DNA from 2 places in the Burkholderia sp. BCC1999 genome. Region 1 is predicted to be linked to the other one. Evidence: predicted binding sites of a transcription regulator. Region 1 holds the regulator's gene; the other holds the start of a gene.

Region 1 (4,171 bases):
GCCGCTAATAAAGTGACGGGTTCCACAAGATTACCGCGTTTTTTGTCCGGGAGCGGCACACCGGGGATCGGCCGGACGGCCGACGACGCGCGAGCGCGACGGCGTCACATCGTGACGCTGCTCGCGTCGATCCAGCGCACGGCCCAGTCGCGCGCGTGCGCGATCGCGTCGCCTTCGTCGTTGAACTGGAGCTCGATCGGAAAAAAACGGTTCGCAACAAGCTCCCCGTCGCTCGATCGGGAGATCACGACATAGGGCTTGAACGAACCATCGCTGGCGCGCGCGGGCGCGCAGTTCAACAGATAACCGCGGTGCGTGAAGGCAGTAGTCGCTTGCATGAATCCGCCACCTCTAGTCCCTTGCTTTGTTGTTCACTACCCGTCTTTAAGGGTGCTGCGGCGCCCCGGCGCGGGCAGAGGCGGCGAGACTTCATCCCCTGTCGCCGCTTCGCAGGAAAAGAATCATACTCTGTAGAAAACGCGTCTTCTAGCTGAAATAAATCATGACAAATCAGTGCGCGTCGCGCGACCGCGGCGATCGCCCGCGCGCCTTTTCCCGTCGTGCCCGGAACGGGTTTTGCTTCGATCCGGAGCGTTTCGCCGCCAGGAGAGCCGCGATGGAATCATCCGGTCAAACAGGTCGTGTGCACCCGCGCAGTGTCGAACTCGACAACGACGACACGCACGACAGCACGGTCGACACCGACGGCAAGAACCGCGAGGCCACGCGCCTCGCCGGCGGCGGACCGATCTCGCCCGACCAGATCACGCGCAGCAACGCGTCGCTCGTCAACGCGATGCCCGAAGCCGGCGACGGCTTCGCCGGTTTCGACAGCCGCCCCGGCGGCAACCATCCGGCGTTCGCGCTGCGCGCGGGTTACATGGTGATCGAGAAAGGCTTCGACGCGCCGGCTCCGAGCGACGCGATGTACGGTCCCGTCCACAGGATGTACGGCAGCGCGTACTGGCCCGGCCACGGGCGGCGGCCGGAACGCATCATCGAGCTGACAGCCGTGCCGAGGTAGCCGGCGCCGCGTTTGAATCGATCGTTCGTTTGCGGAAGTTTGCGGAACGGCATCGGTCGCAGACCGATGGCGGCGGATCGGCGCGCGCGACCGATGCTCGAGTGAACGATTTCACGCATCGGCGTCGGCGGTTTCATGCGCACCGCGAATCGTGCCGATGCACATGCGTTGATCGAAGTCATGTCAAAACGGCGCAGTTGCGATTGAATGGCGATGCGTGCGGTGCATCGATGTGCCTGTCGCGCACGATCGACGTGCGTGCCCATGCAACGCATCGCGCCGCTGCATGCGCATGCGTTCCGCCACCGGCGCGAACCGCGACTACGACCGAGCCACGCGCCACCCCTCGCGCGACGCAGCATGCGCCGCGCGCATGGCCATTCGCCACGTCGACAGACGCAGCGCGGCCACTCGGCCCGACGGGCACCGCACTGCAAAGTCCCCGCCGTTGGTTTACTCTGCCTCGCAGCATTGCGCATTGCCCAGCCTGATCGGCCATCCGGCCGACTTCGTTTCAACCCGCCACTCGGAGACACTATGTACAAGCGTATTCTGGTTGCCGTCGACGGCAGCGACACGTCCCGCCACGCGTTCGATGCCGCGCTGGCGCTCGCGAAAGCACACGGCGCCGAGCTGCAGCCGTTCTACGTCGTCGAGAACGCCGCGATCTACTACAACGTGCCCGGCTACGATCCGTCCGTGCTGCGCGATCAGCTCGTCGCACAGGGCAACGAACTCGCGCAGGAATTCACCAAGCTGATGCAGGCAGCCGGCGTGAAAGGCGAAACGCGGCTGAACGAAGCGACGTCGCTCAACGATGTGTCGTCGCTGATCCTCGACGGCGCGAAGGCGTTCGGCGCCGATCTGCTCGTGCTCGGCACGCATGGTCGCCGCGGGTTCCGCCGCCTCGTGCTCGGCAGCATCGCCGAACAATGCGTGCGGCACGCCACGCTGCCCGTGCTGCTGATTCCGGCGGCTGCGAACGTCGACGAACAGGCCGCCTGAACGCCATCCGGCGGGCGCGACCGGTCGCGACGTTTTGTCACCCGACAGCGGCAACTTGCGGTGGGACAATGATTCCGTCGATTCAACGCCGGAGTAAACGATCATGCTGACGCCCGTCGCCACACGGCCCACCGCCACGCCTCATGTCGGTAGCTGGGCTCCTCGCCAGGCCGCGCACTGCTCGTCGTGCGCAATGCGGCACCTGTGCATGCCGCAGGGCCTGGCGCCCGAAGCACTCAGTCGCCTCGAGTCGGTCATCTGCGCGGCTCGCCCCGTCAAGCGCGGCGAAGCGCTGTTCCGCGAAGGCGACGCATTCGACAACCTGTACGCAGTACGCTCGGGTTCGCTGAAAACCGTCGCGACGCGCCATGACGGCCGCGAACAGGTCACTGGCCTGCATCTCGCCGGTGAAGCGCTCGGTCTCGACGGCATCTGCGACGATAGCCACCCGCGCACCGCGGTCGCACTGGAAGACAGCTCCGTCTGCGTGATCCCGTACAGCGCGCTGAAGACACTGTGCTCCGAAGCCGGCTCGATGCAGCTGCGCATGCACAAGCTGATGAGTGAACAGATCGTGCGCGAAACGTCGCAAACGATGCTGCTCGGCTCGCTGAATGCCGAAGAGCGCGTCGCGGCTTTCCTGCTCGACGTCTCGTCGCGTTACCTGAAGCGCGGTTACTCGCCGTCGGAATTCAACCTGCGCATGACGCGCGAAGACATCGGCAGCTATCTCGGCATGACGCTCGAAACGGTCAGCCGCACGCTGTCGAAGTTCCAGAAGCGCGGCCTGATCGAAATGCAGGGCCGCCACGTGCAGATCGTCGACTTCGACGGCCTGCAGCACGTCTGATCCCGCGCGGCGCGCACGGCTCGCGCACCGCCTGCATCGCACCCCGAATCAATCGAGAAACAGCGCGGCGCGCGTCTTCAGCGCCGCGCTGAAATCGTCGAGCCAGCCGATCGACAGACGCCAGCTCTGCCAGTAAAGATCGATGTCGATGGTTCGCCCGCGCGACATATCCACGAGTTCGCCCGCCGCCAGTTGGCGATCGACCATCCGGTCCGGACACATCCCCCATCCCAATCCCGTTTCGCATGCGCGCAGATAGCCTGCGACGTGCGGTATCCAGTGCTGCGGCGGATCGAGATCCGCGCGTGTCACGCGCCGGATGAAACGCGACTGCAGTCCGTCCTTCGGATTGAACATCACGCACGGCGCGCGGCGCAGCGCATCGCGCGTGATGCCCGCCCCGAAATAGCGTTCGTAAAACGCCGGCGAGCACACCGCGCGATAACGGATGCGCCCGAGCCGCTCCGACCGGCATCCCTGAATCGGCTCGGCCTGCGCGGTCACGGCGCCCTGCACGCTGCCGTCGCGAATGCGCGACGCCGTGTAATCCTGGTCGTCGATCACGAGATCGAGCAACGTCTCGCGCTCCGTGCAGAACGGCCCAACCGCGTCGATGAACCACGTCGCGACGCTGTCGTCGTTGACGGCCACACGCAACGTCGGCCATGCGCTCGCGATCTGGCCCGGCAGCGCCGGCATCCGGCCGCCCAGTTCGGCCTCGAGCAGCTGCACGCGCTCGGTATGCCGGCACAGCAGCGCGCCCGACGTCGTCGCGACGCACGGCTGCCCGCGCTTGACGAGCACGCTGCCGACGCGCTCCTCCAGCAGCTTCACGCGCTGCGACACGGCCGACGGCGTGACATTCAGCTCCTTGGCCGCCCGCTCGAACGAACCGTGCCGGATCACGGCCGCGAGGGCATCGAGCAACGCGTAGTCGAGCATTAGATTTCCTTAATCTGCATTAGGTGAATTAGCTTCTCTTATTTTCATGCTGACCGCAGACTAGCGCTACCCGAATCATTCGTCTACTGCTTCCACCGCTGCCCACCATCATGAACTGGCTCGCTTTTTCCCACGGCGCCGCCCTGTGCGGATCGCTCATCGTCACCATCGGCGCGCAGAACGCGTTCGTGCTCCGCCAAGGCATCATGCGCGCGCATATCGGCAAGATCGTGCTGCTGTGCGCGGTGTCCGACATGATCCTGATCGGCGCGGGCGTCGGCGGCGCGTCGGTGCTCGTCGAACGCTATCCGACCTTCGTCCATGCGGTGCTGTACGTCGGCCTCGCGTAT
Region 2 (4,171 bases), on a different contig from region 1:
GACGCCGCGCCCGATGATTTTCGTCGGAAACGGTTCGCCGCGGGCACGCGACGGCAACGCGTGTGGATCGTCGCCCGCGTCGCGGCGGCGCGGTGCGATCGCGTCGAGCAGCGCCTGCTGCTCGGGCGGAATCTGATAGTCCCAGCCGAACCGGCTCAACTGCAGGCTCTGCGCGATCCGCAGCGCGGGCTCCATGAAGCGGATCGCCGCGGGCGGCGCGTAGCGCGCTTCGACCGTCTTCAGGAACAGCGCCAGCCAGCGGCTGAAATGGGCCGGCTCGATCCCGTCGAGCGGCTGGTGCGCCTGCTGCACGTTGCCGCGGTAGCCCTTGGTGCCGAGCACGAGGCTCGACCAGAACGTGACCATCTTCGGCAGGTGGTCGTCCCAGCGGCCGGCCAGCTTCGCGTCGAACACGGGCCCGAGCAGCGGATCGGTGCGCACGCGGTCGTAGAACGCGTAGACGAGATCGCGGATGTTGTCTTCGGTCGGCTCGGCGTCGCGAGGGCGGGCCGGTGCGGTTCCGGGGGAGGCGGGCAGGGCAGTCATGGCAAAAAGGGCCGGTAGATCGGGGCGCAGGCGGGCGGTGGCATGGGCGTCGGTTAGGACGCCGGTCGGATTTTGACGCAAAATAGCGTCCAATACCCCCTGAAAAACGTGTAGATGTAACGCATCTTATTGCGCGCACGCGATCCCGGCAACCCGAGGCCGTGGAACGGGACCGTCAGCCGGATTTGCGCGCATCGCGCTCGGCCCGGCTCACGTCATCGGGGCACGATCGATCATTTCCGTATCCGCTCATGAGACTCACCGACTACACCGACTATTCGCTGCGCGTGATGCTGTACCTTGCCGTACGCGGCGAGGGGCTCGCGACGATCCAGGAGATCTCGGATGCCTACGGCATCTCGAAGAACCATCTGATGAAAGTCGTGCAGCAGCTCGGCGAGCTGGGATGGGTCGACACGGTTCGCGGCCGCAATGGCGGGTTGCGGCTCTTTCCGGAATCGCTGCAACTGACGGTTGGCGAGGTCGTGCGCGCGACCGAGAGCGACTTCGCGCTGGTCGGCTGCTTTTCGGACGAGAACGGCGAATCGCGCGGCTGCGTGATCGAGCCGCAGTGCCGCCTGAAGGGGGTGCTGGCGGCCGCGCGCGATGCGTTTTTCGCCGAACTCGATCGTCACCGGCTCGGCGAGCTGGTCGAGCCCGCGTCGCCGCTCGCGGCGCTGCTCGGCATCCGCCCGGTCGCGCTCGTGCGTGCCGAATCGTTGCCGGACGATACCCCGGCGACTGCCGAGCCGCCGTCGGCGGCCGGCTGATACACGGGCGCCGCGTCCCGCGATCCGAGCGTGGCCCGTCCCGGGGCCGCTTCCAGCCAATCCAGCAATTTTTGCGCTGAATCAACCCGAATTTCGCTTGAAAGCCGCATAACCATCCTCATCTTGGTGTTAATCGAAAATTGGAGGTCTCGACTAAATGAGAATCGACAAGCTCACCACCAAGTTCCAGGAAGCACTCTCTGACGCGCAAAGCCTTGCGGCTGGCCGCGACAATCAATACATCGAACCCGTTCACGTGCTGGCCGCGCTGGTTGCGCAGCAGGACGGTTCCGCCCGCTCGCTGATGTCGCGCGCGGGTGTTCACATCCAGGCGCTGCAAGGCGCGCTGAACGAAGCCATCTCGCGCCTGCCGCAGGTGACGGGCACGGGCGGCGACATCCAGATCGGCCGCGAGCTGGCCGGGCTGCTGAACCAGGCCGACAAGGAAGCGCAGAAGCTCAACGATACGTTCATCGCGAGCGAGATGTTCCTGCTCGCCGTGTCCGACGACAAGGGCGAAGCCGGCAAGCTCGCGCGCCAGCACGGCCTCACGCGCAAGGCGCTCGAAGCTGCGATCGCCGCCGTGCGCGGCGGCTCGCAGGTGCATAGCCAGGACGCGGAAAGCCAGCGCGAGGCGCTGAAGAAATATACGGTCGACCTGACCGAGCGGGCCCGCGCGGGCAAGCTCGACCCGGTGATCGGCCGCGACGACGAAATCCGCCGCTCGATCCAGATCCTGCAGCGCCGCACGAAGAACAACCCGGTGCTGATCGGCGAGCCGGGCGTCGGCAAGACGGCAATCGTCGAAGGGCTCGCGCAGCGGATCGTCAACGGCGAAGTGCCGGAAACGCTGAAGGGCAAGCGCGTGCTGTCGCTCGACATGGCCGCGCTGCTCGCGGGCGCCAAGTACCGCGGCGAGTTCGAGGAGCGCCTGAAGGCCGTGCTCAGCGACATCGCGAAGGACGAAGGCCAGACGATCGTCTTCATCGACGAAATCCACACGATGGTCGGCGCGGGCAAGGCCGAAGGCGCGATGGATGCGGGCAACATGCTGAAGCCGGCGCTGTCGCGCGGCGAACTGCACTGCATCGGCGCGACCACGCTCGACGAATACCGCAAGTACATCGAGAAGGATGCCGCGCTCGAACGCCGCTTCCAGAAGGTGCTCGTCGACGAGCCGAGCGTCGAGGCGACGATCGCGATCCTGCGCGGGCTGCAGGAGAAGTACGAACTGCACCACGGCGTCGACATTACCGACCCGGCGATCGTCGCCGCGGCCGAGCTGTCGCACCGCTACATCACCGATCGTTTCCTGCCCGACAAGGCCATCGACCTGATCGACGAAGCCGCTTCGAAGATCAAGATGGAAATCGATTCGAAGCCCGAAGAGATGGACAAGCTCGACCGTCGTCTGATCCAGTTGAAGATCGAGCGCGAAGCCGTGAAGAAGGAGCAGGACGAAGCGTCGCAGAAGCGCCTGCAGCTGATCGAGGAAGAGATTCAGCGCCTCGGCCGCGAGTACGCGGACCTGGAAGAGATCTGGACCGCCGAGAAGGCCGCGGTGCAGGGCAGCGCACAGCTCAAGGAAGAGATCGAGAAGGTGCGTGCGGACATCGCGCGTCTGCAGCGTGACGGCAAGCTGGAGAAGGTCGCCGAACTGCAGTACGGCAAGCTGCCGCAGCTCGAGGCGCAGCTGAAGCAGGTCACGCAGGCCGAAGAGCAGGAGCAGCACAACCCGACGCGTCCGCGCCTGCTGCGCACGCAGGTCGGCGCCGAGGAAATCGCGGAAGTCGTGTCGCGTTCGACCGGGATTCCGGTATCGCGGATGATGCAGGGCGAACGCGAGAAGCTGCTGCACATCGAGGAAAAGCTGCACGAGCGCGTGGTCGGCCAGCATGAGGCGATCGGCGCGGTGGCCGACGCGATCCGCCGTTCGCGTGCGGGTCTCGCCGATCCGAACCGTCCGTACGGCTCGTTCCTGTTCCTCGGCCCGACGGGCGTCGGCAAGACCGAGCTGTGCAAGGCGCTGGCGTCGTTCCTGTTCGATTCGGAAGAGCACCTGATCCGCATCGACATGAGCGAGTTCATGGAGAAGCACAGCGTCGCGCGGCTGATCGGCGCGCCGCCGGGCTATGTCGGCTACGAGGAAGGCGGTTACCTGACGGAAGCCGTGCGCCGCAAGCCGTACAGCGTGATCCTGCTCGACGAGATCGAGAAGGCGCACCCGGACGTGTTCAACGTGCTGCTGCAGGTGCTCGACGACGGCCGCATGACGGACGGGCAGGGGCGCACGGTCGACTTCAAGAACACGGTGATCGTGATGACGTCGAACCTCGGCTCGCAGGTGATCCAGGCGATGACGGGGGCGCCGCAGGAAGAGATCAAGGACGCGGTGTGGCTCGAGGTGAAGCAGCATTTCCGCCCCGAGTTCCTGAACCGGATCGACGACGTCGTCGTGTTCCATGCGCTCGACCGCAGCAACATCGAGTCGATCGCGAAGATCCAGCTGGCGCGCCTGCACGATCGGCTCGCGAAGCTCGACATGGCGCTCGAGGTGTCGGAAGCGGCGCTCGAACAGATCGGGAAGGTCGGTTACGATCCACTGTTCGGTGCGCGGCCGCTGAAGCGCGCGATCCAGCAGGAGATCGAGAACCCGGTCGCGAAGCTCATCCTCGCGGGCCGCTTCGGTCCGAAGGACGTGATTCCGGTCGACGTCCACGACGGCAAGTTCGTGTTCGACCGCGTCGTGCACTGATCGCCTGCCATCGGCCGCCCGCCCGGTTCGCGCCGGGCGCGCAAAAACAAACACCCCGCCTCGGCGGGGTGTTTGCTTATGGAGCGTCGCAACGACGCAG

What was found. Region 1 encodes FNR, which switches genes on or off when oxygen is low (the NO sensors DNR and NnrR bind a similar motif). Its sites were predicted from a motif close to TTGATNNNNATCAA; they were not measured.
Region 2: a site for FNR is predicted at 1,388-1,401, ahead of clpB (ATP-dependent chaperone ClpB). Genes of this name have one in related genera too.

The regions. Positions count from the first base shown of each region.
Region 1 is NZ_CAJPHP010000009.1:284,653-288,823, reverse strand. It holds gene U5809_RS15750 (hypothetical protein) at 105-338, opposite strand; gene U5809_RS15745 (DUF3005 domain-containing protein) at 617-1,024, shown strand; gene U5809_RS15740 (universal stress protein) at 1,562-2,029, shown strand; gene fnr (fumarate/nitrate reduction transcriptional regulator Fnr) at 2,133-2,879, shown strand; gene U5809_RS15730 (LysR family transcriptional regulator ArgP) at 2,928-3,821, opposite strand; gene U5809_RS15725 (LysE/ArgO family amino acid transporter) at 3,932-4,171, shown strand, end outside.
Region 2 is NZ_CAJPHP010000003.1:32,014-36,184, reverse strand. It holds gene U5809_RS04805 (group III truncated hemoglobin) at 1-546, opposite strand, end outside; gene U5809_RS04800 (Rrf2 family transcriptional regulator) at 798-1,316, shown strand; gene clpB (ATP-dependent chaperone ClpB) at 1,474-4,071, shown strand.